3 regions of the Peribacillus sp. YIM B13482 genome follow, and region 1 is predicted to be linked to each of the others. Evidence: riboswitches for the same ligand, from Rfam matches in the RefSeq annotation. Region 1 holds a riboswitch; each other region holds the start of a gene.
What was found. Region 1 has a riboswitch for S-adenosylmethionine ahead of ACFX4L_RS10520 (bifunctional homocysteine S-methyltransferase/methylenetetrahydrofolate reductase). Riboswitches for the same ligand answer to the same signal wherever they lie in the genome.
Positions count from the first base shown of each region.

Region 2: it holds a riboswitch for S-adenosylmethionine, as region 1 does, so the genes downstream of both, ACFX4L_RS00495 (methionine ABC transporter ATP-binding protein) here and ACFX4L_RS10520 (bifunctional homocysteine S-methyltransferase/methylenetetrahydrofolate reductase) in region 1, are expected to answer to the same signal.
Region 3: it holds a riboswitch for S-adenosylmethionine, as region 1 does, so the genes downstream of both, ACFX4L_RS24940 (methionine biosynthesis PLP-dependent protein) here and ACFX4L_RS10520 (bifunctional homocysteine S-methyltransferase/methylenetetrahydrofolate reductase) in region 1, are expected to answer to the same signal.

Region 1 covers NZ_JBHZPF010000016.1:55,978-69,504, reverse strand. The annotation lists gene metH (methionine synthase) at 1-2,422, opposite strand, end outside; gene ACFX4L_RS10520 (bifunctional homocysteine S-methyltransferase/methylenetetrahydrofolate reductase) at 2,415-4,262, opposite strand; SAM riboswitch class I at 4,366-4,464, opposite strand; gene ACFX4L_RS10515 (MOSC domain-containing protein) at 4,576-5,226, opposite strand; gene ku (non-homologous end joining protein Ku) at 5,737-6,579, opposite strand; gene ligD (DNA ligase D) at 6,729-8,573, shown strand; gene dapF (diaminopimelate epimerase) at 8,777-9,763, opposite strand; gene ACFX4L_RS10495 (NCS2 family permease) at 9,947-11,248, opposite strand; gene ACFX4L_RS10490 (beta-class carbonic anhydrase) at 11,406-11,978, opposite strand; gene ACFX4L_RS10485 (hypothetical protein) at 12,067-12,861, opposite strand; gene ACFX4L_RS10480 (DUF4870 domain-containing protein) at 13,086-13,406, opposite strand.
Region 2 covers NZ_JBHZPF010000001.1:82,164-95,690, forward strand. The annotation lists gene sufB (Fe-S cluster assembly protein SufB) at 1-1,119, opposite strand, end outside; gene sufU (Fe-S cluster assembly sulfur transfer protein SufU) at 1,175-1,603, opposite strand; gene ACFX4L_RS00470 (cysteine desulfurase) at 1,593-2,822, opposite strand; gene sufD (Fe-S cluster assembly protein SufD) at 2,822-4,123, opposite strand; gene sufC (Fe-S cluster assembly ATPase SufC) at 4,139-4,924, opposite strand; gene ACFX4L_RS25390 (YuzK family famiily protein) at 5,377-5,529, opposite strand; gene ACFX4L_RS00485 (MetQ/NlpA family ABC transporter substrate-binding protein) at 5,681-6,517, opposite strand; gene ACFX4L_RS00490 (methionine ABC transporter permease) at 6,532-7,200, opposite strand; gene ACFX4L_RS00495 (methionine ABC transporter ATP-binding protein) at 7,193-8,227, opposite strand; SAM riboswitch class I at 8,392-8,503, opposite strand; gene ACFX4L_RS00500 (O-acetylhomoserine aminocarboxypropyltransferase/cysteine synthase family protein) at 8,622-9,932, opposite strand; SAM riboswitch class I at 10,032-10,137, opposite strand; gene ACFX4L_RS00505 (thioredoxin family protein) at 10,286-10,594, opposite strand; gene ACFX4L_RS00510 (toprim domain-containing protein) at 10,598-10,963, opposite strand; gene gcvH (glycine cleavage system protein GcvH) at 11,056-11,439, opposite strand; gene ACFX4L_RS00520 (arsenate reductase family protein) at 11,537-11,893, opposite strand; gene ACFX4L_RS00525 (acyl-CoA dehydrogenase family protein) at 12,035-13,527, opposite strand, start outside.
Region 3 covers NZ_JBHZPF010000113.1:75-4,773, reverse strand. The annotation lists gene metC (cystathionine beta-lyase) at 104-1,285, opposite strand; gene ACFX4L_RS24940 (methionine biosynthesis PLP-dependent protein) at 1,282-2,394, opposite strand; SAM riboswitch class I at 2,482-2,595, opposite strand; gene fumC (class II fumarate hydratase) at 2,932-4,314, shown strand; gene ACFX4L_RS24930 (hypothetical protein) at 4,404-4,646, shown strand.

The DNA of each region.
Region 1 (13,527 bases):
TGAATTTACGGGATAGCGCTGCCCCTCCCACTAAAATAGGGGTATCTATTCCCGCCTGCCTTAAATCCTGTGCGGTTAAAACCATTTGCTGTGCTGATTTAACCAGTAACCCAGATAGGCCAATGATGGTTGGCTCATGTTTTCGAACCTCCTCAATGATTTGTTGCGGTGCGACCTTGATACCCAAATCAATGACTTCATAGCCATTATTGGATAGGATGATATCCACTAAGTTTTTCCCGATATCATGTACATCCCCCTTGACAGTAGCTAAGAGGATCTTTCCTTTTTTAGCGCTATCTTCAGAGTTTTCCATTAGCGGCTCAAGGTGAGATACAGCCGCCTTCATTGCCTCTGCACTCTGAAGCACTTCTGCGACAATAAGTTGGTTGTCGTTAAATAACCGACCCACTTCACTCATCCCATCCATCAATGGTCCATTGATGATTTCCAATGGGGTATCACCGCGCTCAATTGCTATATTTAAATCATCAATTAATCCTTCTTTCGTTCCTTCGATAATATAGTTACCTAAACGTTCGTCCAATGGCAGGATAACACCATTATCCTTCTTCTCCGCTTTTTTACCACGATAGAACTCGGTAAAGATACCTAAAGTTTCTGTAGATGTCTCAAACAGGAGTGCCTCAGCCAATTTCACTTCCTCTTCAGGTATCAGAGCGAAACGTTCAAGTTTTTCTGTATTAACGATAGCATAATCGAGACCTGCTTTTGTACAATGGTAAAGGAAAACGGCATTTAGAATTTCCCTTCCCCTTGCTGGCAGACCGAATGAAACATTCGAAATGCCAAGTATCGTTAAGCATTCCGGATACTTTTCTTTGATCGCCTTTATTCCTTTCACCGTTTCTAAAGCAGATCCGATATATTGTTCATCTCCCGTCCCTACAGGAAATACCAGCGGATCAAAAATGATGTCACTTTTGTTTAGACCATATTTATTGACAAGCAATTCCACCGACCGTGTAGCCACTTCCAATTTCCGTTCAGCATCGACGGCCATCCCAATTTCATCAATCGTTCCTACGACAACGGCAGCACCATATTGATGGATGAATGGTACAATTTTTTCAAAGCGTTCTTCACCATCTTCAAGATTAATGGAATTAATGATGGACTTTCCTTGTGAATGTTTTAATGCTTGTTCAAGTACGGCTTCATCTGTAGTATCGATGACCAATGGGACTTTCACTTTTTTGACGACCTCTTCTACGAACTCCTTCATATCGCCAAGTTCATCCCCATCAGGATCAGCAAGACAGATATCAATGACATGGGCACCTTTTTTCACCTGGGCACGTGCAATTTCAGCAGCTGGCTCGTAATGCTTTCCACGAATCAGCTCCTTGAATTTTCGAGATCCGATAACATTCGTTCTCTCACCAACGAATAAAGGGCGCATTGAATCATCATAAATGAGCGGCTCTATGCCTGATACGGCATGACCATGGGCTGAGGTCGAAATAGCACGGGGCTGAATGCCTTCGAGGACCCTGGAAAGTTCTTTAATATGCTCTGGTGTCGTACCACAACAGCCCCCAATGATATTGACCCATCCCTTTTCGGCAAATTGCTTCATTTTCTCCGCAAGGGAAGTCGGTGACTCATGATAGTGACCCTCTTCATCCGGGAGCCCAGCATTCGGATAACAACTGATGGCGCTATTTGCTATATCTGCAAGTGTCCTGATATGGTCTATCATGAACTCCGGACCTGTTGCACAATTCAGGCCGACAGCCACGGGCTTCATATGTTCAACCGATAAATAGAAAGCTTCTATGGACTGGCCAGCGAGTGTCGTGCCCATCGGTTCGATCGTACCTGATATGATGACAGGCACATCTTTTCCTGTTTTAGCGAAGGCTGCTTTGATTCCAGAAAAGGCAGCCTTGACATTAAGCATATCCTGACAGGTTTCCACCAATAGCAAGTCCACCCCACCATCCAAGAGACCAAGTGCCTGTTCTTCATAGGAATCGGTTAAAATATCAAAAGTAGTTCCCCCTGTTACGGAAAGCGTTTTTGTAGTGGGACCCATCGAGCCAGCCACATATCTTGGCCAATCTTCATTTGAATACTTTTCACATGCTTTAACGGCAAGCTCGGCTGAAATTTTATTAAGCTTGTAAGCGATTGTGCTTATTTGGTATTCTTCAAGCACGATGCTTGTCGCTCCGAAGGTATTTGTTTCAATGATATCAGCGCCTGCTGCTAAATATTTTTCATGGATGGATTGGATGATTTCTGGTTGTGTCAGTGATAAATACTCATTGCAGCCCTCGAATTGTTCCCCGCCAAAATCCTCTGCTGTTAAATTCTCCGCTTGGAGCATGGTCCCCATCGCTCCATCAAGAAGGAGAATCTTAGTATCCAACTGTTCTTGAATCGCTTTTTTATTCATGTACTGCCACCTCTGATGTTTGTTTACTATCGACTTTTCTAATATATTTCGTAAGTTCCGCCGTCATTTCATAGCGAAGGAACGGAGTAATTAAATATATGCCCTTGAATTTTTCCCTTGCCGCGTCCACTAGCTCTCGTGCGATATTCACCCCTTCAATCCTTGACTTTACAGGGTCATCCCCCGCTAAAGCCATAGCCCTTCTAACATTATCAGGCAATTTGATGCCTGGGATTTCATTATGGATGAATTCGGCGTTCCGTGTGCTTGTCAAGGGCATGATACCGATGAAAATCGGGGTCTCTAAATGTTTTGTAGCTTCATATACCTCTTCAATCTGCTCCACCGAATAAATTGGCTGTGTCAAAAAGGATTGAGCACCGCATGCAATCTTCTTTTCCATTCTCTGAACAGCTTTATCCAGATATTTCACATTGGGATTAAAAGCGGCGGCAATTTTAAAATTTGCCCGTTGGCCCAAACTTTGACCGGAATAGGAAAGACCCTCATTAAATTGTTTGACCATACTTATCAGGTCAAACGACGATAAATCATAAACCGAAGTGGCACCTGGGAAGTCCCCAATTTTAGAAGGATCTCCGGTGATGATCAATAACTCGTTCAGCCCCACTGTCTGCAGACCCATTAAATGTGACTGCAGGCCAATTAAATTTCGATCCCGGCATGTTATATGCACCATCGGCGTTACATTCAATTGGTTCTTCAGTAAATTAGCCAGTGCATCATTCGATATCCTTGGTGAAGCAAGTGAATTATCCGCTAATGTAATTGAATCGACCCCTGCTTTTTTCAAAACCTCAGCACCAGTCATGAAACTCTCTATTCCCAACTTTTTCGGTGGATCAAGTTCAACTAGTATCGTCCTTTCAGTTTTGGCCTTTTCGTAAAGTGGGATTTCCAACTCTCTATCAATCACTTCAATTATTTCTATTTCACGGATTTTAGTAATTTTCTCTTTTACTGGTACCAAACTTCCAATTGCATTCTTTACAGCTTGAATATGCAAAGGCGTCGTTCCACAGCAGCCTCCTATGATCGTGGCACCTTGCTCACGCAGCTCGAGGGCACTTGAACCGAAATATTCCGGTACAGCTTTATAGACAAGCCTTCCATCCACATAATCCGGAAGGCTGGCATTAGGATAAATGGCAATCGACGCTTGCTTTGGCAAACTTACTTCTTCCAAGGCCCTAATCATATGATGTGGACCGAGACGGCAATTCACCCCAACAACATCGGCACCCAATTGCTCAAGTTTTTGAAAGGCTTCATTTAAATGGATTCCATTTTGAAGATTACCCAGTTCATGCATCGAAACATTTGCGATGATCGGCAGTCCAGTTTCATTTTTAACGATTTGCAGGACGGTTTCAAGTTCTTCCAGGTCATAGAATGTTTCTAGGAGAATCCCATCAGGATTTTCCATCAGCAGACTGTATAGCTGTTCTCGAAAACCTCGCTTTATCTCTTCAATGCTTAAATCCGATTTCCTGATACTCCGCTGTGCCCCTATGGTACCGAAGACATATGCCTTTCCTTTTGCCGCTTTTTTAGCAAGGATGACTCCCTGGCGATTGATTTTGCTTACTTCATCTTCTAGTCCATGGCGTTTCAATTTGTTGAAGTTGGCTCCGTAGGTATTCGATTGAAGGATATCTGCACCAGCTTCCAAATAAGCACGGTGGATGGACACTATTTGATCTGGGTTCGTACAGTTTAATTCCTCATAACATTGATCGATGCCATTAGAGTACAGTAAGGTCCCCATTGCCCCTTCCCCAACCAGCATTCTTTCTTTCACTTCTTTACGAAAATTCATCATTACATCCTCTCTCAAAAACAATCCTGTTTTTGTCGTTTTCTATGAGTATGAGAGAAAAGAAAAAAAACCTTCTCAAAGAAGAAGGTTTTTTGAAACATTCTCCTCATCTATCAAGCTCTGCTTGTTGGATTTAGCACCTTTGCCTAAGCTGGTTGCTGAGGTTTCTTCGGGCCAGTCCCTCCACCTCTCTCGATAAGATCCATTTATATAATTTTCACAAGATTTCAAAATTTGATTATATTTAATTTACATTAATAATCTGTCAATTTCAATACCTGATCGTCATTTTTTTCACTTTTGCAAAAATCATTCAATCTTTTGCAGCCTGGACTCCCTTTAATATCCTCTGTTTCCAGTCTTCCGCTAACGAATCCAGTTTAAGTAAAGCGTTTGCGCCTTCCAGCCCATCTCGTTTATGAAGGATCACCTCTGCTGCATAATGAACTGAAATTTTTTCTTGCAAACGATCTATTAGCACGATTTCGTTTTGTTTATTTATCGTTCCTTCTTGAAGTACTTTTGCAAAATAACCAGTGAAACTCGTTTTTAGCACGAGTTCCAAAAACTTAGGTTCTTGATTGAAGTGGGAAATGGTCGAACAAGGAATCCTCCCCTGGTTAATTTGAACAATCACTTCGCCTATTTGATAAATATCGCCGATATATGTTGATACTTCCGTCATCCCCGCTATGGTTAAATTTTCACCGAATGCAGGGATATCCAGCTTTTTAGAGAATTTTTCATTCCATAATGAATAATGCTCAAAGGGGTAAAAGCACAAAGCCCGATCAGGACCTCCATGGAACCTTACATTACCTACCCCATCACCAATTATGCCAGATCTAGTTACTGTCACATTATCCTGTGCTTGTTTATCCATGGCTGAAAAGATATCGATATTCGAAAAATTTTCCTGTTTGGCCCTTCCGGCATGAAGCGATTTGATTTTTCCATTTTCCATTTTTAACATCATCTTCCGTTCATTTTAATTTATATCATCCCATATGTTTAAATTATACTAAAAATCCATTTTTTCTGTAATTATTTATGAGAATATAGTGGATCGGAACATACAAAATCCCCCATGATCGGTCGAATATCATTGATTTCCAGAAAAAATCATAGGATAGTTTAGTAATTTTGTTGCTATTTCAGAATTAAATATGGTAGAATATGAACACAATATATAGTCGAAAACTACAACCGTTCGCCTATATGTTGATTTTCACGATTGAATTCCTCATTGTCGCTCTTTAGGGAGCGAATTTTTTTGCCTTCATTTGCATCCACTATTTTCTTTTAATCCCATTAATCGGATCACATCTTGATCCAATACCTATTTGTACATGCATTACTTATGTAATTTTAACGAATTATTTCTTTGTAAAGTCTTTCATAATCTTGCCATTCCCTTGGCTAAAACGAGCAAAAAGCCGAGCGACATAATGCGTCTTCCGCTCAGCTTCCTGTTTTATGCTTGTTTCTTTTTTTTCGGTGCCGCTTTCTTTCGGGTCGTCTTTTTCTTTTCTGGTTCATCATGTTTCGTTCGGTCAATGGATGCCTGTAAAGCCTCCATTAAATCTGTTACATTGTTGGAAACTGGCTCTTTTGTTTTGGCTGTAATCGTCGTTTGTCCCGTTTTCTTCGATTCAATCAATTCAAGTAATGCTGTTCGATAGTCATCGGTGTATTTTGCCGGATTGAAAGTAGTCGTTAATTGATCTATCAATAACACGGCAGTATCTATTTCCTTTTTTACAATGGTATCATTAGCAGGGATATTCGGTACATCCGCTGTTGAGCGAACTTCATCCGGGTAATGGATCGTTTCCATCACCAAGGTATTATCAACGACTCGAATTACCGCCATTTGTTCTTTTGAGCGAATGATGATTTTCGCTAACCCTACCTTATCCGATTCCTTGAGGGCCTGTCTCAGAAGGGAATAAGCCTTTATCCCTCCATCATTAGGCGACATGTAATAACTCCGGTTAAAATATATGGGATCTATTTCTTCTATTTTAACGAAATCCACAATTTCCACGGCTTTTTCTTCGTTTTGTTTTTTCAGTTGCTCTAGTTCATTGTCTTCCAAGACAACAAATTTTCCCTTTGTATACTCAAAAGCGCGGACTATATCATCCTTACCCACTTCTTTCTGGCATACCGGACAAACTTTTTCGTATTTAATCGGTGAATGACATTCCTTATGCAACGTCCTTAAAGAAATATCCTTATCCTCCGTTGCAGCATGAAGTTTAATCGGAATGTTCACCAAACCGAATGATATGCTCCCCTTCCACATCGTATGCATATTCGTCACCTCATAACTTATTTTTAAAGAGAAGAACAATTTTATTATTCCCCTTTGTTCAAAAAAAACCGAAAAAACAATTGCCAACTCTAACACTTCGTTTTTTTGGCAAAATAATGTTAATCAATTATTTGCGGAGGTAAAACTAAATGAAACCAATGCTGCCAACCTATTACCCTGAAGCCCCCACCTCCAAAGATTGGCGTTATGAGGTCAAATATGACGGCTTTAGGACAATTTTAACGATAGACTCCGATACGATAAGCATCTCGAGTCGAAACGAGAAGGAATTATCACCACAATTCCCAGAAATCATTGCTTACATCAAAAATTTGGACCTGGAAGATTATCTCCCGCTACAGTTAGATGGAGAGTTGGTTTGGCTTACCAATCAAGCAAAGGCCGACTTTTGCCAAATACAGTGGCGAGGGCGCCTTGGGAAACAATCCTTAATTTCAGAAAAAGCTCATTTTTCGCCATGCCGGTTTATTGCGTTTGACCTGATTCGCATCAGCGGAAAGGACATAGCTGCTAAACCTATGGAAGAACGAAGGGGATTCATGCTGAATATGGGTGAAGCACTTGGTTTTCCTATGCCGCCTGACCCCAACGATAAGGCTTTGATCCAAATAATTGAGAGTTTTGACGTTTTGGATAATGCCTTGAATAAGGTCATCCTATTAGATGGCGAAGGGGTTGTCGCTAAGGAAGTTCGGGGTACTTGGCAAGAAGGAAAACGTACTACATCTTGGATCAAAGTGAAAAATTGGAAGACCGTTTCTTGTTTCATTACAGCATTGCACAAAGAAAATGGTTACGTTTCCCTCGCAGTTTTAAAAGAAGGTGCCGCAACGAAAATCGGAAGTGTTAAAAATGGACTGAGTGCTCAAGATAAAAGGATATTGCATGAACTGATCAAGCAAAATGCATCAGATGAAGATGCACAATTTTTTTATATCCATCCATCCATTTGCATCGAAGTTCAATTCCTACACGTATATGAGGAAAATGAATTGCGTGAACCTCAGTTTTCGCAATGGCTTTTACAAACGGCTCCCGAAGAATGCACCTGGGAGAAATTCGTGATAGGCCAGTACACGTTTCCAGATACTGTACAAATAACCTCCAAGGATAAACCGCTTTGGTTAACTGGTAGAAAAAAGGTGGTAAAAGTTGAATACCTCCATTATTTAAGAGAGGTTTCATCCTTCTTCTTACCTTTCTTAAAGGATAAACTGCTTACGACAATCCGTTATCCTCATGGCACTATGGATAAAGAAAGATTTTTCCAGAAAAACAAACCTGATTATGCGCCGGCCTTTATTAAAACGTTCATGGATGTGGATATCGAGTATATGCTGTGTAACGATATTGAAACGCTTCTTTGGTTTGGTAATCAACTTGCATTGGAATTCCATGCCCCATTTCAGAAAGCGGGTAAAACAAGACCCGACGAAATCGTCCTGGACTTAGACCCTCCTTCCATCGAATTTTTCTCATTGGCGATAAAGGCCGCACAGGAAATTAAAAAAGTGATGGAATCATTAAGGATAAAGGCTTTTGTAAAAACGTCAGGTAACAAAGGACTGCAAATTCACATCCCTCTGCCTGATGACAGATTTACTTATCAGGAGACACGCATATTCACCGACTTTCTCGGCGACTACCTAACCAGTTCCAACCCAAATGATTTTACAACGGAAAGAATGAAAATAAATCGGCATAATCGACTTTACTTGGACTTTGTGCAGCATAGTGAAGGAAAAACCATAATTGTTCCTTATTCCCCACGCGGAAATTCTTTCGCGGGTGTGGCCACACCTTTGTTTTGGAAGGAAGTGGACGAAAGTCTCCAGTTGAAGGACTATACGATTGAAACCGTGCCAAACAGATTAAAAAGGGAAGGGTGTCCATTTATGGATTACAGACTTGTCGATAATGGCCCAGCCTTTTTGGAAGTATTGTCGTTCCTAAAACAAAAAAAGACCAACTAATTGTTGGTCTTTCCAGAGTGTAGACAAACCCCTTTTCCAAAAGAATTGTTGGAGAAAAAGGGGGTTTTTTATCTTTTAATTAGCATATTTAGTTGTAAATTTGAAAGAAGGACACAATATATTGTTGCTAAACTTTTTATAAAAAACAGCTGTCGACTTTGTCGACAGCCTGAAAAGACCAACTAATTGTTGGTCTTTCCAGTTTATAATGTCGTTTTCAAATAACTTTGAACTTCATCCTGCAGCTTGGAATATAAGCTTGTTTCCGATTCAAAAACCTGTTTTTCAAGCATTTTGAATTTTTCAGGCTGATCTAAGTTTATTTCAATCAATACCTTGAATTCATATGTTGCATTCCCGATTAAATCTATTGAATACTTTTGGCTTTCTTCATCATGATGGACGACGCATTTAACTTTTCCACCGTTATTATAGACAGATATTTCACTTTCCAACGAGTTAATTCCAACAGAGCATGTTACTAGGCTTGAAGCTGACATCGCCGTTCCACATGCATTAGTGAAGCCTACTCCCCGTTCAAATGTCCGCACATAAATGCTCCCTGGTTCAAGCTCTTTCACAAAGCTGACATTGACACCATCAGGGAAAAGCGCATTCGGTTGATTGACCTTTGTCGAAAGGTCTGCCTGCAAATCACTTTGCAAAACGTCACTATCGATGAGCGTGATTAAATGTGGATTAGGAACCGCCAATGCCGAAAATAAAAGGGTATCATGAAGTTCCGGCATTGGTTCGTTTAGCAATTGTTCTTTTGCTAATACAAGAGGAAGATCCTTTACATTAAAACTTACCGGGGAAATTTCCACCTTGAAAGTCGGGATGCCCTCATAAATATCTTCCGTTTTCTCCACGAGTAGATTTGCCTTCATCGTTTCCACAATCATTTTATCGAGCCCTAGAACGTCGTTCGCATAACGCGCAACACAGCGAAGTCCATTGCCACACATCGAAGCTTCCGATCCATCCGCATTAAAGACACGCATCCGGCAATCGGCCTGTTCACTTTCCATTACAAACAAAATACCGTCCGCTCCAAGCTTTTCCCTATTGCATAGGGCCTTCGCGAAATTTTTTCGCTCTTCTTCAGTAAACGTCAAGGCCGTAGTCAATTCATCAATTATTAAGAAATCATTACCTGATCCATGGCTTTTTAAACCTTCAATAATCATCCTGTCACATCCTCTAATATGCTGCTAGTCATTTATCATTTTTTAATATTCTATATCATAGCATTTTCAGAATGGATGTGTCATCGAGTAATTCACAATAAATCCATTTTTTTCGTCAAAAATATACAATAAGAAGAGCGGTTGGAATAAGAGAGAACTCATTCCAACCGCTCTTCCATAATATTAACCAAGCATACTGATGATGAAATAGACGATAAACATTCCAGCACTCACATACATCGGGGCTGACACCTCTTTCGCCTTTCCGGTAACAAGCTTCAAGAACGGGTACAGAATGAAACCGAATGCCATTCCATCCGCGATACTGTATGTGAATGGAATGATCGTGATGATCATGATTGCAGGTATACTCTCGGTTAAATCGCTGAAATCCAGCTTTTTAATGTTTCCGAGCATCAAAATGCCAATAATAATTAAAATGGGGGCAATGGCGCTATCAGGGATCACTTTAATCACTGGTATAAACAGCAATGATAGAATGAATAGCAAACCCGTCACCACTGAAGTAAAACCGGTTCTGCCTCCAGATGCGATTCCTGCTGCGGTTTCAACTGTTGCAACGGTAGGGCTCGATCCGAATATACCTGAAAATAAAACGGAAACACTTGTCGCCTGCAGCGACTTTTTATAGGCGTCCTGGCGGTTGATACTGTCTACATGCCCGTGTACAAGACCAATATTTTCAAAAACAAGAACCATCGTCATCGCAAATACACTTATCCAGAATTCAATTCGGTCCGCTTCCATGAACGATAATGAAAAGAAGAGATCGCCGTAGGAAGCTGTGTCTATGCCTGAAAAATGGATTTCCGATAGTTGAACCGTCCCGAAACAATAGGCAATAAGGCTACCTGCCAGGATGGTAATCATGAAGTTACCGGGGACATTCTTGATGAATAGCGTGATTGCCAGTAAAAAGGTTAACACCGTTGCACACACTGCTGGATCGCTTAAATCTCCCAATGCGACGATAGATGATGAACCTCCCGTGATTATCCCGCCCTTCTCGAGACCGATTAGCATCAAGAACAAGCCAAGACCAACAGATATGGCTTCTTTTATCGAACTTGGAATTGACTCACTGATTAACTTAGAGTATTTTGTAAAAGCAATGACTACAAAAATAACCCCTGAGATAAACACAGCACCAAGCGCCGATTGCCAAGATAGACCCATCCCTTGAACCATGGTATAAGCAAAAAGGGCATTTACGCCCATTCCTGGAACGAGGAGGATTGGGACATTCGCCCAAATTCCTATCATGACACAGCTTAAAGCAGATAAAAGAATCGTGGCAATCACTGCACCATTAACTGGTATGCCTGCTTCCGATAAAATCAGGGAATTCACGATGAGTATATAGACTATCGTAAAATAGCCGACGACTCCAGCAAGGATTTCACGCTTTCCATTCGTTCCATAGTCTGAAAAATGGAAAAACGCTTCCAAGTTTAATTTCTTCATGTTGTATCCTTATAAAATTTATCCCTCGCCCACCCGTTTGTATTAGTGACAAACTACACTTCGCGATTTTATCAAAAAAAAGGATAAAAATAAATAGTATTGCTTAAAATTTGAAAAAAACTGCCGGAAAATAATCCCGACAGCTTCGATAAATATATTATTTTTGTTCTTCCGCATACCCATCGACTATCAATTCCAGCTTCCCTGTATCGGGTGAAATGATAAGACCATGTACAGGAATATTTTTAGGTATTAAAGGATGTCCTTTAATCACTTCCACACTTTTCTTAACACTTTCATAAACATCATCAAATCCGCGAAGCCAACTGCGAATATCTATTCCTGCAGCTCCAAGGGTATCGATGGTGCTCTGTGGAATATCACGTTCAACCATTTTCCCTACTACAGAATCTGCATCTACTGATGCCATTCCACAGTCATGGTGAGGTATGACGAATACTTCATCTGCCTTTAGCTCATAAATGGCAATCAGGATACTCCGCATGACACTTCCAAATGGATGGGAGACGATTGCCCCGGCAGTCTTCAGGATTTTGACATCGCCATTTTTGATATTCAAGGATTTTGGCAATAGTTCAACGAGCCGAGTATCCATACAGCTTATGATGACCATACGTTTCTCAGGGAACTTATCCGTTCTATACTTAACATAATCACCTTTTTCTACAAACTGTTCATTAAAATTAAGAATCTCATTAAGTAAACTCATATTTACCACCTTTTATTATGTAATCAATCTATGTATCCTTCTATAATTATATCAAATATTAAAAGGATTTGCTAAAGGATAACACTAGTCAATTTGAACGATGATTTAGAGTGGCTGCACAAAACCCAAAGACGATGATTTTAGGGATTTCATCAACATTGGATGAAAAAGAAAGTATGGGGGTATTTGTCTTGAATCGTCTCCCCCATTCCATAGGCATCCAACCTTCTTGGTATGAAACGATCTTTTCCCCATCTTTTGTGGCTATCTCAAAAGAATTCACACTCCCCGGCGTTTGAATGGGCATCCATTCTGTGCCGTCTTCCTTATATATCATTCCATTGATCTTCACGAATGAACGATTTTCTTGATACGATCCAATAAGGCCGCCTTGATCATCCATGATCGTCATTTTATTGAAAAGCCCTCTTTTGATATGGTACTTGGCTAACAAGCGCCCCTCATTGTCCACCAGTTCATATCGCTTGGCCAGGAGCATCGACAAGAAATTGGGAATCATCCACATGAACCACTTCATATTCAAATCACGTATCTCGCCCATTAGAGACCCATCAGGTGCAAAGAGAAGCAGCCGCAATGTCGGTGCTGGCATAAAAGTCAATAAAACATGTTCATTTTTTAATAACCCGTCATTCGTCCCGACGAATTCATCAGGCAATTCCTTAATTCTACTTTCATATATCCTGTGACTGATAAATTGGACAATACTAAATAAAATAAAAGGAAACGTTATCAATAATATATTGCCAGGTATCAACGAAAAAATATGGCAAATGAAAAATACAACGGCCAAAACAAGAGATATCCAAGAGGCATTGAAATTTGAATTGCTCGTTTTTTGATAATATTCACGTATATTCATATTCTGCTCTTTTCCTCACCCCTTACAAGAAAGTTTGCCGCCTTAAGCGAACATTAATTAGCAGTACTACAAGCCGCCCGTCTTTCACTTAATAAAGTGCATTGAAGTTGTTATCATATTACTTTATTCGCTTTAATATGATCTATTCCCTTTTTAATGAAGGGCAATTCCCAACATGGTTCATATAAAAAAGGACTCCGAATACGGAATCCTTTTACATCATTCTATAAAATCCTAAAAATTAAGGGGAACCTGTAATCCGTTCCTTCATAGGCCCTTACAGCAGCAATGATGGTGAATACGACTAAAGCTATCCCGATAACCGGCAATAGCAAGAATCCAATCAATACTATAGTAAGTATCCCTGCAACTATTGAATATACAGTGTAGGAAATGAAAAAATTCAGGTATTCCCTTCCATGATAATCCACAAATTGTGACGAGTCCTTTTTCAATAACCAAATCACTAAAGGACCGATAAATGCTGTAAAAAAGCTGATTACATAAATAAGGGCAGCAAACACTTTCTCATCTTTAGTAGGCATAGTGTCTTCTCCTCCTCTCTCATATTAATAATTACGAATCAGTTGAAAAATAGTTTCATTTTCCTTTCATTATATTCGAAAAAAGTAAAAATGGACTGCCTTTTCTTCATGAAACCCCATT
Region 2 (13,527 bases), on a different contig from region 1:
AATGTTCGAACGAGCTCCATCCGCTTTACGTCCGAAGTGAACGATACCGCGATATGTTACTTTACCGCCTTGTTTAGAAATTGATTTTGATACGATAGTTGAAGATGTATTTGGCGCCAGGTGAATCATTTTTGCCCCAGCATCTTGGTGCTGGCCTTTTCCGGCAATGGCAATGGATAATGTCATACCGCGGGCACCTTCACCTTTTAAGATGACAGCAGGATATTTCATTGTCAATTTAGAACCGATGTTACCATCAATCCATTCCATAGTTGCGTTAGCATCACAGACCGCACGTTTCGTAACCAGGTTAAACACGTTGTTTGCCCAGTTTTGGATCGTCGTGTAACGGCAGTAAGCATCTTTTTTAATGACTATTTCAACAACCGCACTATGAAGGGAGTTAGTTGTATATACAGGTGCTGTGCAACCTTCTACATAGTGAACGGATGCGCCTTCATCAACAATGATTAGCGTACGTTCGAATTGACCCATGTTTTCAGAGTTGATTCGGAAATAAGCTTGAAGCGGAGTATCCACTTTAACGCCTTTTGGTACATAGATGAAAGATCCGCCTGACCAAACCGCCGAGTTCAATGCCGAGAATTTATTGTCAGTAGGCGGAATAGTTTTTCCAAAATGCTCACGGAAGATATCTTCATTTTCACGAAGTGCTGAGTCCGTATCTTTAAACACGATACCCAAATCTTCCAATTCAACTTTCATGCTATGGTAAACCACTTCAGATTCATATTGAGCGGATACGCCTGCAAGATATTTTTGTTCGGCCTCAGGAATTCCCAACTTATCAAAAGTCTGTTTGATTTCATCAGGAACTTCATCCCAAGATTTTTCCGATTTCTCTGATGGTTTAACATAGTATGTGATTTCATCAAAGTTCAAGCTCTGCATGTCGCCGCCCCATTGAGGCATTGGCATGTTGTAAAAATGCTCCAATGATTTCAAACGGAAATCAAGCATCCATTGCGGTTCATCCTTCATTCGAGAAATCTCTTCCACGATTTCTTTTGTCAGACCGCGCTTTGAACGGAAGATGGAAACATCTTTATCCGCAAAGCCATATTTATAATCGCCGATTTCAGGCATTTTCTTTGCCATAGCTCGTATTCCTCCATTTCAAATGGCTGAATTACAACAGCTCATTTTAATTTAATTATTCCTTCAATCCCTTTTCCATGGCCTTCCAAGCTAACGTCGCACACTTGATTCGGGCAGGGAATTTAGAAACACCTTGAAGGGCTTCAATATCCCCAAGGTCCATATCATCATCGTATTCTTTTCCCTGAATCATTAAGGAAAAAGTCTCGGACATGGCTAAAGCAGTTTCAACGTCTTTGCCCTTAATGGCTTGAGTCATCATGGAAGCTGAACTCATGGATATCGAACAACCGTCACCATCGAATTTAACATCGTTGACTTTTCCATCTTCAATCTTCATCGTTAATCGAATCCGATCACCGCAAGTTGGATTGTTCATGTCAATCGTCATGCTACCATCCTCTAGCATGCCCTTATTACGTGGTTTCTTATAATGATCCATAATGACCTGACGGTAAAGTGTATCTAAGTTATCAAAAGACATTGCTGAAATACTCCTTCGTTTTAACAAGCCCGGACACAAGCTTATCAATATCTTCTTCCGTGTTATAGAGATAGAAACTTGCTCTTGCTGTCGAGGACACGTCAAGCCATTTCATTAATGGCTGTGCGCAGTGATGACCGGCACGGACAGCAATTCCATCTGCATCAAGTACGGTAGCGACATCATGTGGATGTACGTCATTAATATTAAAGGTTACTACACCCGCACGTTTTTCTGAATCTTTTGGACCGTATATCGTCAGCCCTTCAACTGCAGACATTTTCTCCATCGCATAAGCGGCGAGTTTATGTTCGTGCCGTTCAATATTATCCAAGCCGATTTCTACCAAGAAATCAATCGCAGCCCCAAGGCCGATGGCACCTGCAATGATAGGGGTTCCGCCTTCGAATTTCCACGGGAGTTCTTTCCATGTAGACTCATACAAACCTACAAAATCAATCATCTCACCGCCGAATTCAATCGGCTCCATTTTTTCCAGAAGTTCTTTTTTGCCATATAATGCGCCGATACCAGTTGGGCCGACCATTTTATGACCTGAGAAGGCAAAGAAATCACAATCCAGATCACGGACATCCACTTTTAGGTGCGGCGTGCTTTGCGCCCCGTCGACTACCATTATAGCACCGTGTTCATGGGCGATTTGCGCGATTTCCTTCACAGGATTGATAACACCAAGTACATTCGAAACCTGCATGATGGAAACGATTTTCGTTGCGTCCGTAATTGTTGCCCTCACATCATCAAGGGAAATCGTACAATCCTCCTGAAGCGGAATATACTTCAGTACAGCGCCTTTTTCTTTGGCAAGCTGCTGCCACGGAATGATATTACTATGATGCTCCATGTAGGAGATGACGATTTCGTCACCCGCTTTAATATTTGCACCACCGTAACTTCTTGCTACAGTATTTAAAGAAGTCGTTGTACCTCTAGTGAAGATGATTTCTTCTGTAGAAGAAGCATTAATGAACTTACGTACCTTTTCACGTGCACCTTCATACGCATCCGTAGCTTTTGTTCCTAGTGTATGCACCCCGCGGTGAACATTCGAGTTGTATCCGCGGTAATATTGCTCAATCGCTTCAATCACTGCAGCCGGTTTTTGAGAGGTTGCAGCACTATCTAAATAAACTAATGGCTGACCATTGACTTCTTGATCTAATATTGGAAAAAGCTTACGAATTTCGTATGGGTTCATTACTGTACTTTCCTTTCAATGACCGCTACTAATTGTTTTTTAACTCCCTCAATAGGAAGCTGGTTAACAACAGGGGCCAAGAATCCGTGAATGACAAGTCTTTCTGCTTCTTTCTTTGTAATACCACGGCTCATTAAATAATACAGTTGAAGCGGGTCAACACGACCGACGGAAGCAGCATGACCAGCCGTTACATCATCTTCATCAATCAAGAGGATTGGATTGGCGTCACCGCGTGCTTTTTCACTCAGCATCAGTACGCGTGATTCTTGTTCGGCATTAGCCTTTGTAGCACCAAACTCTATTTTCCCAATTCCATTAAAAATAGAGGATGCTGCGTCTTTCATTACACCGTGCTTAAGGATATAGCCCTCAGAGCGTTTGCCAAAATGAATAATGGCTGTCGTAAAGTTCTGTTTTTGTTCCCCGCGTCCGACAACAACGGATTTAGTATCACCGTGAGAGCCATCGCCCATTAGATATGTTGTATTATCTGAAATCGTATTTCCATCGTTCATCAGGCCAAGTGCCCATTCGATACGAGCGTCACGCCCTGCCACTCCACGACGGTTAACATATGTCGTAAAGCCTTTTGAAAGTGTATCGACCGCTCCGTATTCCACTTTTGCATTCGCATTCGCAAATACTTCCGTTACGATATTGGCAATGCCTTCGTTAGATTCAACATTTGAGAAATAGTTCTCCACGTATGTTACCGAGCTGTTATCTTCCGCTACGATCAATACATGGTTGAAAAGTGCAGTATCTGGATTATCCAACAAGAATACCGCTTGAATCGGCTCTTTGATTTCTACATTTTTCGGAACATAAAGGAATGCTCCCCCATTAACTAATGCAGCATGCAATGCTGTTAAACGATGCTCATCTATTTTAACGCCGTCTTTCATGAAATACTTTTGCACAAGCTCGGAATGGTCACGTGCCGCTGTGAAAATATCCGTAAAAATGACGCCTTGTTCTTTCACATTTGCTGACAGATTGATATGTGCCGGCGTATTGTTGCGTTGAATGTATAAGTTTCCGTTTTCTTCAATGATGGCTTTGATTTCTTCCGGAAGCTCCTCTTTAGAGGCAAAAGCTTCACTTTCAACCGCGTGGGTCTTGAAAGAAGTAAAATTCCATTTGTCGATTTTCGTTTTATCCGGCTTTGGCATCGGGAGCTTTTCAAATTCAGAAAACGCTTGAATCCGAAGCTCGGAAAGCCAAGCTGGCTCATTATTTTTAGTTGAATAAGAGCTTATATCCTCTTGTTCAAACGGTAATTTCGTTTCTGTAGTCATTGCAAATCCTCCTACTTACGCTTCTTCGCCAACAGTTTCGTCTTCAATGCCCAATTCTTGTTTGATCCAATCATAACCTTCCGCTTCCAGGCGGGCAGCAAGTTCAGGACCACCTGATTTTACGACACGTCCTTGCATCATTACGTGTACATAATCAGGAGTGATGTAATTTAATAGACGTTGGTAGTGAGTGATGATCAAGCATCCAAAGTCTTCTCCGCGCATTTCGTTGATTCCTTTTGAAACGACTTTAAGTGCATCGATGTCAAGCCCTGAATCAATCTCATCTAAAATTGCAATTTTAGGTTGGATCATCATTAATTGAAGAATCTCGTTACGTTTTTTCTCTCCGCCGGAGAAACCTTCATTTAAATAGCGTTGCGCCATATCTTCATCCATTTCAAGGAATTCCATTTTTTGATCCATTTGACGGATGAATTTCATCAATGAAATTTCATCGCCTTCTTCACGGCGTGCGTTAATGGAAGAACGTAAGAAGTCAGCGTTTGTAACGCCACTGATTTCACTTGGATATTGCATAGCAAGGAATAGACCGACACGAGCGCGCTCGTCGACTTCCATTTCCAATACGTCTTCCCCATCGAATGTGATGCTTCCGCTTGTCACTTCATATTTTGGGTGACCCATGATTGCTGATGATAAAGTGGATTTACCAGTTCCATTTGGTCCCATGATCGCATGGATTTCTCCACCTTTAACTTCAAGGTTTACCCCTTTTAAAATCTCTTTACCTTCAATTGATACGTGAAGATCTTTAACCGTTAATGTAGAAGCTGACATAATAATACCTCCGTGAACTAATTCCTATTTTATTACCAGAAAGTAAAGATAACTTTCTTTACTATAATTTGCATAAAAGCATTCTCAATTTATTCTCATTCCAATTTTATAACAAATCCAATTTAGAATCAACTAATATAGATAGGGGTTTCTACTTATTACATAGTAAAAACCTGTCCTATTCTTAGGATACTAACAGATAGGGCATATTTACAGCATATTCAGCCGTATTTTAGCTTTTGTTAAAATTATCTTATTATTCGGCAAACCTTCGTTCTTATTAATATATGTTCGACAGATTCGATTGGAAGGTATGAACGTTCCGGTTTGGAAAGAAAAAAATCGGACTGTCAGGCATTATGTAAGTTTATCCAATAAGGAAACCCTTATTTTCCGGACCACTTTCCATTTTACCTCTACAGACCGATCTTTTAAAGAACTCTTTTATATGCTTAGACGTGAATTTTGCGTTGAAGATCCAGGACCATTTTGTTGCACTTTACATGCTCCCTATCTCGTTCCTTCTCAACCTCGATACGGAGGTCTAAGTTCCTACTGTACTCACTGTAGCCAATCCCATGTGAAGACTGCATCGCCTTTTCCATTTCGCTTGTTACATTTAAATCAAGAGTATTGATAGTGAACCATCCTTTCAAATTTGTGTATCATTTTATTTCCTTCATTAACTATTTACCCTTCAGATTCGGGATTAAACATGAAAAACGACCTGAATTATATCAGGCCGCCATTCTTGAATCATTTATCAACCGGTACAACTGCACCATCATATTCTTTAAGGATGAAATCTTGAATCTCTTTAGAATGCAATACTTCTACTAGCGTTTTGATTTCTTCTTTATTTTCATCACCTTTGTTAACCGCAATCACGTTCACATATGGCGAGTCAGAACCTTCAATGGCAATCGAATCCTTCAATGGATTCAAGCCTGCGTCGATTGCATAGTTAGAGTTGATCAGAACTGCATCCCCTTCACCATTCTCATAAATCTTTGGAAGTAAAGCTGCTTCATAATTAGCATCAAATTTAAGGTTTTTCTTATTTTCAACGATGTCTTTTGTTGTTGCTGTCGTTTTATCTATGCCCTCTTTCAATTTGATCAGGCCATTCTTTTCCAACAGAGATAACGCACGTCCGTGGTCAGCAACCGAGCTGCTCATAATGATTGTTGCCCCTTCCGGAAGTTTAGCGATGCTTTTATATTTTTTTGAATATAGACCGATAGGCTCGATGTGAATTCCGCCCGCATTGACTAAATTATATCCATTCTCTTTATTGGCCGCCTCAAGGAAAGGTAGGTGCTGAAAATAGTTAGCATCCAATTCCTTATCATTTAAAGCCTTATTCGGTAAAACATAATCCTGGAATTTTTCAATTTTCAAATCTATTCCTCTTTCTTTAAGAAGAGGTTTAGCTTTTTCAAGAATCTCGGCATGTGGAACATTGGATGCCCCTACAACTAATTTCTTCGCTTCCTTTTCTGTATCGCTGCCACTTTTGTCCTTATCGGCTCCACAAGCTGCCAGAGCAATCGATAAAACAAGGACTAATGCAAACCCTAAAAACTTTTTCATCCTATTCATCTCCCTTATCTTTTGTCTAATTTAGATGTGATCACATCTCCAATAATTTGAATAATGAAGACGATAATCAGAATAACGATAGTCGCTACTAGCGTAACGTCATTGTGGCTTCTTTGATAGCCGTCTAGATAGGCTAGATTACCAAGCCCGCCTGCGCCGATGACCCCGGCCATTGCGGTATAGCCGACCAATGCAATCGATGTTACCGTAATCCCGGAAATAAGGGCCGGCATCGACTCTGGAAGAAGGACCTTCCAAATGATCGTACTCGTTTTTGCCCCCATGGATTTAGCCGCTTCAATTACACCTTTATCGATCTCACGGAGGCCAATTTCAACCATACGCGCATAAAATGGCGCCGCCCCGATAATAAGTGCTGGTAATGCTGCATTCTCACCAATCATAGAACCGACAAGCGCTTTAGTGAAAGGAATGAGCAGCACGATCAAAATAAGAAATGGAATGGAACGGAATATATTGACGACAGCACCAATGACTGCGTTGACCGCCCGATTTTCCCATATATTACCTTTGCCTGTCAAGAACAGGATCAGCCCTAATAGTATGCCTATAAAAAAGGTAGCTATTACAGAGATGCTTGTCATATAAAGCGTTTCTTTCGTTGCGTCTAAAATGGATTCCCAATCTACATTCGGCAATAATTCTTCAAGCATGAGTAATCACCTCCACGCCTACCTGCTGTGCTTTTATGAATTCTATTGCGCGGAGCATTTCATCCTCATTGCCATCAAGGTGGATAAACAACGTTCCATATGAACCGCTTCTTGTTTGGGATATTTTACCTTGAACGATATTGACATCCAACTCGAAGTTACGTACGAGCTTGGTGATCAACGGGCTTTCTGCATGATCACCTACAAAAGTCAATTGAATCACTTTACCTGCAGGAAAGCGTTCAAGCAAATGGTCCATCGTTTCTTTCGTTTCTTCTGGTTCCGTTACCTGTTGCACGAAACGCTTCGTCATTTGTTCTTTAGGATTCTTGAATACATCCAGGACAGGTCCCTCTTCAACAACTTGCCCGTTCTCCATCACGGCCACGCGATGACAGATTTTACGTATTACATGCATTTCATGTGTTATCAGGACAATCGTCAACCCCAGGCGCTGATTGATGTCCACAAGCAATTCGAGTATGGAATCGGTAGTCTGTGGATCTAAGGCAGAAGTCGCTTCATCACAAAGCAGGACCTTAGGATCATTTGCTAGGGCCCTGGCTATTCCCACCCTTTGCTTTTGCCCTCCGCTTAATTGCGAAGGATATGCCTTTTCTCTGCCTTCCAATCCGACTAGCTTGATCAATTCGTTCACACGCTTGGTGCGTTCAAGTTTTGAAACTCCTGCAATTTCCAACGGGAAGGATATATTTTCCTGAACCGTCCTGGACCATAATAGATTGAAATGTTGAAAAATCATGCTGATTTCCTGACGTGCCTTACGGAGCTGAGCCCCTTTAATTTTTGAAACTTCCTTCCCAGCCACCACAACGGATCCCTCTGTAGGTGTTTCCAATCCATTGAGCATTCTGATCAAAGTACTTTTCCCCGCTCCGCTGTAACCAATAATACCGAAAATTTCGCCGTTATTTATTTCAACACTCACATTATTTACTGCCTTAATAGTCTCACCGTTTCCTTTTCCTGTTCGGAAAAGCTTACTTACTTTCGTCAATGTAATCATTAATGCTCACCTCTTTTATCCAATAAAACCTATGAACTTAGTTGATTTCTCTACATTATTAGTCAGTTTTTAATACCATTTTTTCCTTTCATGAAGGTTTTCCCAAATGAAATAGAAAAAACCTTTCTGCATGAGCAGAAAGGCAGGTGAAGAAGCTGGCCTTCCTCTCATCTTCCAAAGTAATTAAACTTTGTGTGAATTGGCACCTTTCCAAGGAATCTCCTTGTCGGTTGCCGGGTTTCATCGGGCACATCCCTCCACCTCTCTTGATAAGAGCTAATATATAGAATATTTGTACAGCATTAAGTTCTTTAGTATGGGGAAATTTTATCATAGATAAAAAAGGAGTGCAATGTATATTATTTCTAGTAAAAGAATGAACTGGACTTTTTTCTTAAACCGTTTTAGACGTCAGGGAGACGATATTCGTCGCTTTTTCAATTGCCTGCTCTAAATCTTCTATTAAATCCTCTGCATTTTCAATCCCGATGGATAAACGGACCTGATCAGCACGCACTCCCGCTTTCGCCAGACCTGCATCATTCAATTGTTGGTGGGTCGTACTGGCAGGGTGGATGATTAAACTCTTAGCATCCCCTACATTAGCTACATGGGACCATAATTCCACCGAATTGATAAGTTTTGCCCCGGCTTCGCGGTCACCCTGTATTCCAAAAGTCACAACAGAGCCTGCTCCCTTAGGCAAGTATTTGTCCGCAAGGGCTTTATCGGGATGATCCTCTTTACCGGGATGTGAAACCCAAGTCACGGCAGGGTGATTTTCCAAATATTGAATGACAGACTTGGTGTTCGAAAGATGCTCTTTCATTCTTACATGCAGCGTTTCAAGTCCAAGCGTAAACTGGAATGCACTTTGGGCACTTAGCGCAGGACCTAAATCACGAAGCAACTGCACTCGGGCCTTCGTTATAAAAGCAGCAGGTCCAACTGCATCGGCGTATACAAGACCGTCGTAGCTTGGGTCAGGCTCCGTAAAGCCAGGGTAGTTTGGCGAGTTCCAGTCGAACTTCCCTCCATCCACTATGACGCCGCCTAACGTCGTTCCATTCCCCAAAATCCATTTTGTAGCGGAATGGATGACAATATCCGCCCCAAAATCAATTGGTCTGCATAGATACGGTGTAGCGAAGGTATTATCGATAATTAAAGGTATCCCGGCTTCGTGGGCGATGTCTGCTACTGCTTCTATATCAAGGACCCTCAAACTTGGATTTCCGATCGTTTCAGCAAATATGGCTTTTGTTCTTGGCGTAATTGCCCTTTTGAAATTTTCTGGGTCATCAGGAGAAACGAACTTCACCTTAATCCCATATTTAGGAAGAGTATTTTCAAAAAGATTATACGTGCCGCCATATAATGTAGAGGCTGAAACAATTTCATCCCCTGCACCGGCAATATTCAGGATTGACAGTGAGATGGCTGCCATTCCGCTTGCAGTTGCCAATCCGCCGATACCGCCTTCCAATAAGGCCATTCTTTCCTCAAAAACACTGACCGTGGGATTATGGAGTCGTGTATATATATAACCATTCTCCTTTAAACCAAATAAATTCGCTGCATGGTCTGTGTCTTTGAACAAGTATGCATTGCTTTGGTAGATAGGGACTGCCCGGGCACCTGTTTCATCAGCTTGCAGACCGCCATGAACACTCAATGTTTCAAAACGCAACTTTTTCTCTGACATATGATTTCACCTTTTTCTATGGATTTAGTTGGAATTTCATGAAAACCTGGCCTTTCATAAACAAAAAAACCACTTCCACAAGAAGAGGTTTTAAAACACACCTCATCTTCCAGAGCCAACACTCTGCTGGAATTAGCACCGTATATAAATTTATACCGGTTGCCGGGCTTCGTCGGGCCAGTCCCTCCGCCACTCTTGATAAGAACTATTAAATTCAGCCGTTGCTTTCTTAATTCAAAATATAGCATTTTAGAATTAATCAGTCAACGAATTGTTAGAATATTCTTTTTTTAGTTTCAATTTGGGAGCAACATGTTCACAATAAAAAAAACAATCCGGTTCTGATTGGTTTCTTAGCTGATTTCCTTAAGCAATCCATACAAATAAGGAACGGATTGAAAGGCATATATTTTTTTGTGCAGCTGTCCTTTTTTGAAAAGCAATAAACAAGGGACACTTTCAATTTCATACGATTCGGCGATTGCTTGGACATAGTTCATATTCATTTTGCCTGCCTTCAATTCCGGGAAAAGTTCCATGGATATCGTCAGCATCTTGGAAGCCACCTGACAGGTACCGCATAAAGGCGTATATAAATATAAACAAAAGGTTTCCCCTTTTTCAACGGCAATCTTACACTCTTCTTCTTTCCATTCCTGCATCAATTAATCGTTCATCCTTTGACTTAAAAATTTCATTTTCACATTCATATTGGCAGATAAAAGCACAGTTGCGATATGATGTTCGGGTGAGCTTTCCACTTCTTTGTACATTTTATTAATATACAGGTGGTTCGCTTCCGGCATTTCCCTTCGGAATTGCTTCCGCAGCTTTTCTCCTGATTCATCTGCGTCAAACAGGAGATAAACATCACGTTCCATCAATTCATCCACTAATTCATCGAGCTTAGTTAATGATATGGTCCCATTCGTACACCTTATTTCCACATCTTCATTTAAAACGGAGGCAACTTTTTTTCTATCGGAACTGCCTTCTACAATGATCACTTTATCGAACTCGCCCCATTCCATGTCATCACTCCATCTCACGAATTATGTGCGCAACTGCAATTGTACAAAATGAAAAAGAGAGCAGGCCTTTTCAGGCCCCCCTCTCCTTCGTTTTAACCGTTAATCAAACTTTCATATTCTTCAGCGCTCATCAGATTTTCAATATCACTGCTATTTGATGGTTCAAGCACGATCATCCATGCTTTTTCAAAAGGAGATTCATTTACATATTCAGGGTTGTCACTTAAGTCTTCGTTTACTTCAACAACCTTGCCACTGATAGGAGCATAAAGCTCAGAAACGGTCTTAACGGATTCCACACTTCCAAATGGCTCGTTCGCTTTCAGTTCATCACCGATTTCTGGAAGCTCAACGAATACGATGTCCCCAAGCTCGGACTGGGCGAACGCAGTAATTCCAATGCGCACTGTTCCATCTTCCGTTTTGACCCATTCATGTTCTTTAGTGTAACGAAGTTCTTTTGGTGTTGTTGTCATTATTTTAACCCTCCATATGTACATCTTATTTTATCTATTCCATTATAAGGCAGATCTTATGTTTAAGTAAGGAATTAACCAAATATTTTGTTAAATTTCAGTTCCAAACCTGATTGAATTGCTCTTCTTTGAAACCTACCGTCACTTTGGTACCATCCGTAACAATCGGCCTTTTCAGAAGCATGCCATCTGTAGACAATATATCAAGCATCTCTGCATCAGAAGCTTCTTTCAGCTTATCCTTTAAGCCCAGCTCCCGATATTTTTGACCGCTAGTATTGAAAAACTTCTTCAACTCTAAATTGCTGATTTTATATAGTTGTTCGATTTCAGTTCGCGAAGGCGGGTTTTCCGCTATATGGATTGCTTCATATTGCAGTTCATGATTATCCAGCCACTTTTTCGCATTACGGCATGTGCCGCATTTTGGGTACCAATATAATGTTAAGCCCATCGTTTCACCACCTATCATTAGAATACCCGTTTTCACCACGCAATACAATGAAATATCCTTTGAATTCCCAATGAGATTTCATCAAAGGAAATAAAGGGAATGCCTTTACGGGCATCCCCTTTACAGATTCTGATTTATTGCTTATAGCGCATATTTTTCCGTTTCGATTACCTTAACCGAAGCTTCACGTTTTTTCGCAATGACATTGATTGGAGTGTGTCTTGTCAGCTTGCGAAGGGAAGCAAGCATGATGCGAAGAGTGTCGCCTGTTTCCACCGCAATTAACGTTTCCTTTGCATGTTGTTCTATTTCATTGAAAGCTTCCTGAACGAAAATTTCCGTATAAAGCACTTTTTGTTTGTTCTTCTCCAGCCCCGTAGACGCAATTGCTTTTTCCGTACGTAACACAACGGACTCAGCTGCATAGGCAAGGGAAGCTATATCAGCAATGTTGGAGAGGATTTCTTGTTCTTGATCAAGGTTTTTCCCGTATTTCTGTGCAGCAAGGCCACTAGCCAAAATACCGATTTTCTTAGCGTTTCTAACAAGCATTTTTTCTTGTGCCAATGGCTCATCGCCAGGCTCTTCCGGCATCATCATCATTAATTCCTCTTGCAGGCTTTGTGCCTTTTGAAGAAGTGGCAATTCCCCTTTAAGTGCTTTTTTCAGGAAAGTTCCCGGAACAAGCAATCGATTGATTTCATTTGTTCCTTCAAAGATCCGGTTAATACGGGAATCACGATATGCTTTTTCAATTTCATACTCCTGCATGAAACCATAACCACCATGTAGCTGTACGCCTTCATCCGTAACGTAATCCAATACTTCGGAGGCGAAGAATTTATTCACTGAACACTCAATTGCATATTCAGCGATTGCAGCTGCCATTGATTTTCCATCTTTTACTTGCTCATCCGTCAACTTGCTCTGTCTTTGATCATAAAGTCCAACGGTACGGTAAACAGAGCTTTCAGCAGCATAAATTTTTGCCGCCATTGTTGCAAGTTTTTCTTTCGTCAAGTTAAAATCGGAAATTTTCGCTTTGAACTGTTGGCGTTGATTCGTATAAGCAGCTGTAATCTCAAGGGCACGTTTAGATCCGCCGACAGCACCCACGCCTAACTTATACCTGCCAATATTCAGGATATTGAATGCAATGACATGCCCTTTTCCGGCTACACCCAAAAGATTTTCAACTGGTACAAGAACGTCTTCAAGGATTAATGTACGTGTAGATGAGCTTTTGATCCCCATTTTCTTCTCTTCAGCACCAGTTGATACGCCTTTATAATCTCGCTCAACAATGAAAGCAGAGAATTGTTCGCCGTCGATTTTAGCGTAAACACAGAAGACATCTGCAAAACCTGCATTCGTAATCCATTGTTTTTCACCATTTAAAATATAGTGGGTTCCTTCTGCATTCAATTTCGCTGTCGTTTTTGCTCCTAAGGCATCTGAACCTGAGCTGGGTTCCGTCAATGCATACGCAGCAATTTTCTCTCCCGTTGCCAGTAAAGGGAGATATTTTTTCTTTTGTTCTTCATTCCCGAATAATACGATTGGCAAAGATCCGATACCTACGTGTGCACCATGCGTAATTCCGAAGCCGCCTGCTAGTGCCATTTTTTCTGTAA
Region 3 (4,699 bases), on a different contig from region 1:
CACAGTTCAAAATCGTTGGCCTTTATTTATTAATAGGTTGAAAAAGAATTAAAATGATGCAAACAAGTGGGTGCCCATAATTTATGAGGCACCCATCCTTTAATCATTTTGCAGCAATTGCTTCCCCTTTTGCAATATTTACGAGGGCAGCATCGAAATCCTTGATTAAATCGTCCGGATTTTCAAGTCCGACAGAGAGGCGGAGCAAGCTGTTCGTGATGCCTCGCTTTTCCCTTTCATCAGCAGGCATGGCAGCATGGGACATTTTGGCCGGGTAGGATAAAATCGATTCGACCGCTCCAAGGCTTACGGCAAAGACAGGAAGCTCGACAGTGTTCACGAAAGAGCGGAAGACTTCTTCGCTTTCCAATTCAAATGATAGGACCGCCCCTGCACCAAGCGACTGGCCTTGCTGGATTTCGTGCTGTGGATGATCGGCCAGGCCAGGATAATAAACCTTTTTCACCAAAGGCTGCTCATTTAAGTAGGCGGCAATCTTTTCTGCCCCTTTTTGGGAGTGTTCCATTCTAACGGACAAGGTTTTCAGACCTCTCATTACAAGCCAGGCGTCCTGTACACCAAGAACCGCTCCAAAGGAGTTTTGGAGGGAACCGAGTCTTACTGCCAAATCCGGATCTTTTACTACGGCAAGTCCAGCTATCACATCACTATGGCCGGATAAAAATTTCGTTGCGCTATGAAGGACAACATCAGCGCCCAGATTCAGTGGTTTTTGTAATGCTGGGGTCAAGAATGTATTATCAACAAAACTTAAGGCACCGGCTTTTTTCGCGATATCACATACTGCTTTAATATCGGTCACTTTAAGTAATGGATTTGAAGGCGTTTCGATGTATATGGCTCTCGTATTTGGCTGAATGGCCGCTTTAATGCTTTCAAGGTCCGTCATGTCAACGAATGTATGCTCAATATTGAAACGCGTCAAAACGTTTGTGACCATCCTGAACGTACCGCCATACACATCTTCGGAAATGACGATATGGTCTCCGGCAGACAACAGCAGGAAAGCTGTTGAAATGGCTGCCATACCTGATGAAAAGGCAAAACCGTGAGTGCCTTCCTCAAGTTCGGCAATGATATCTTCCAGTGCTTCGCGAGTTGGGTTCCCGCTTCTGCTGTAATCATATTTGCCGAATTGATCGATATCGGATTGATGGAAAGTGGATGCGTGCTGAATGGGGACGCTCACACCGCCTGTTGCAGGATCGAATTTATGTTGATTATGAAGTAATTTGGTTTCAAAGCTGAAATCATGAGTGGTCATCGTAGTGCCTCCCTTTTTACATGTGCGAATGCTTGCTGTAAGTCCTGGATCAAATCTTCGCTGTCTTCAATGCCGACGGAGAAGCGCAGCAGGCGATTGCAAACCCCGTTCGCCGTTCTGACTTCAAGCGGTATATCGGCATGTGTTTGTGTAGCAGGATAGGTGATGAAGCTTTCAACCCCTCCAAGGCTTTCTGCAAACGAAATTAATGAGAGTGATTGTAAAAATGGGTTGACCGCCGCTTCATCAATGATACGGAATGAAATCATGCCGCCTCTACCTGGATACAATACATCTGTAACACAATCATGTTCCGACAAGTAATCTACAAGTATCTTGGCATTCTTTTCATGACGTTCCATCCGCAATGCCAGGGTTTTCATTCCGCGCATCAACAGCCAGGAATCAAATGGGCTCAAGACAGCTCCCATGCCATTATGATGGAAGGCAAGTGCATCACATAATTCAGCGCCGCTAGCAACGATCAGTCCAGCGAGCACATCATTATGACCACCGAGATACTTGGTTGCACTGTGGATCACAATATCTGCTCCAAGCAGGATGGGTTGTTGAATAAGAGGCGTGTAAAAAGTGTTATCAACGATTAACAATAAATTAAATCGTTTGGCCAATGCTGCAACGGCGCTAATGTCTGTTTGCTGCATAAGAGGGTTAGTGGGAGTTTCGATGAAGATGGCTTTCGTGTGAGGAGTGATGGCTTTTTCAATATCCTCCAAACAACAAGTGTTTACATAGTCGCACTTCAATCCCCATTTCTTAAACCCTTGTTCCAACAGACGATATGTACCGCCATAAAGATCTTCGCTGACAATCCATGCATCATCTGATTTAAATAAGGCCAGTATAGTAGAAATGGCTGCCATTCCTGAACTGCAGGCATACCCTTGGTCGCCTTTTTCCAGATCGGCGATGGATCGTTCCAATAGTTGGCGTGTAGGATTACCTGTCCTTGTATAATCAAATCCAGTCGATTGGCCGATTCCTTCATGGCGAAAAGCTGTTGAAAAGTATACTGGCGGATTGACTGTTCCTGTCGCCGTTTCACTGCGATTTCCTAATTGAGCAAGATATGTTTCAGTTTTGTACATAGTTTTCACTGCTCCTTTTTAGTTAAATAAAATAAAAAAAAGTCTTCTTTAAGAAGAAGACTTTGATTAAATAGGGACGAGTCATTCTTCTTATCTTCCAAGTTCACAAACTTGTGGAATTAGCACCTTTTCATTGGTTTGAAACAAATGAAGGTTGCTGAGGTGTCATCGGGCCATTCCCTCTACCTCTCTCGATAAGAGTTTAGATTATTCAATTTCTTTTGAATTTACTATATATATAAAATACTGTCAAGAACATTTTGGATGATAATGCTTTGATTTTCATGAATAGGGCAATTGGAGACTAGCGGTGCCAACACTTTATGTGTCTAAAAAGAATATCCAAAATTTTCATGGGTCCAGGGATAAACACGATATTAAATGGATTTTAAAGAAAAAGGGGGAGGCATGGCCGGTTATTTTTGCATTAAAAAAATAAAGTTTGTACAATGTATAGAGAGAAAGAATAATATGACATTATTCATTTCATATACATATGGTCTTCGATGAATAGTGCAAACAATAGGAGGAGAACACATGGAATACAGAATCGAACGAGATACGATGGGTGAAGTGAAAGTTCCTGCCGATAAATATTGGGGTGCACAAACGGAGAGAAGCCGTAACAATTTCAAAATCGGTAACGAAAAAATGCCGATTGAATTAGTTCGTGCATTTGCATACGTTAAACAAGCTGCGGCAAAGGTGAACTATGATCTTGGTGATCTTTCGGAGGTTAAAAAGAATGCCATCGTTAAGATTTGCGACGAAATCCTTGAAGGTACGCTTGATGAACATTTCCCACTTGTAGTTTGGCAAACGGGAAGCGGTACGCAAAGTAATATGAACGTGAATGAAGTGGTCGCTAACAAAGGGAATGAATGGTTAAAAGAAAATGGTGAATCCGAAACCCTTCACCCGAATGATGATGTTAACAAGGCACAAAGCTCCAATGATACTTTCCCGACCGCCATGCATATTGCAGCCTTTATGGAAGTCGCTGAAAAATTGGTTCCTGCCATCAAAGCACTTCGTGATACTTTCGATTCAAAAGAAAAAGAATTTTGGGATGTCGTGAAAATTGGCCGGACACATCTTCAAGATGCAACACCACTGACTTTGGGACAAGAAATTTCCGGTTGGAAAGCGATGCTCGATAAAGATCTCGCGATGATTCAGGAAAGCAGCCAAAAATTATTGAACCTGGCCCTAGGCGGAACGGCTGTAGGAACGGGAATCAATACAAAAAAAGAATTCCCAGGACTTTCCGCCAAACAAATTGCAGCAGATACAGGACATCCCTTCGTCACTTCGGATAATAAGTTCCATGCATTGACAAGCCATAACGAAATCGTCTACGCACACGGTGCGTTGAAAGCATTGGCAGCGGATTTAATGAAAATTGCGAACGATGTCAGATGGCTGGCAAGTGGCCCTAGAAGCGGAATCGGCGAAATTGCCATTCCTGAAAACGAGCCAGGCAGCTCCATCATGCCAGGTAAAGTCAATCCTACACAAAGTGAAGCGCTTACCATGATTGCGACACAAATTGTGGGTAACGATGCTACGATTGGCTTTGCAGCAAGCCAAGGTAACTTTGAACTGAATGTATTCAAACCAGTCATCATCTTTAACTTCCTGCAAACGGTGAAATTATTGACGGAAGGCATTCACTCTTTCAACATTAATTGTGCAGTTGGCATCACTGCAAATGAAGATAAAATCAAAGAAAATGTAGACCGTTCACTTATGTTGGTAACAGCATTGAACCCGCATATTGGTTATGAAAAAGCAGCCAAGATCGCCAAAACTGCATTCAAGGACAACTCTACGTTAAAAGAAGCGGCGTTGAAATTAGAATTCCTGACGGAAGCTGAATTCAAAGCATGGGTAGATCCTGCTGACATGGTTAATAAATAATTGCATAGGAGTACCCTCCCGTTGGTTTTAGGGAGGGTGTTCCCATATGTTAAAATAATGGAAAAGTATCGGGGACAGGAGGAAAAACAATGTCTTTATGCCCGCTTTGCAACGGTCTAAGAAAAATTCATGTAAATTGCCCGGAGTGCAGCAGTGATCTTGATGATAAAGGGAAATTCATGGATTACGCTGATGATTACAGTGCTTATATGGATATCGACACACTTAAAGAAAACGACGGATACCCTCAATCCCTTCAAAAAGGCCAATGCCCGCATCTCATGAAATGCTCTGAATGCGGACATGATGAAGTGGTTTTGGTCCAGGAATAGGATTTGCCCCTTAGATATTATTTGAATAAACGAAAAAGACCCATTCATGAAGA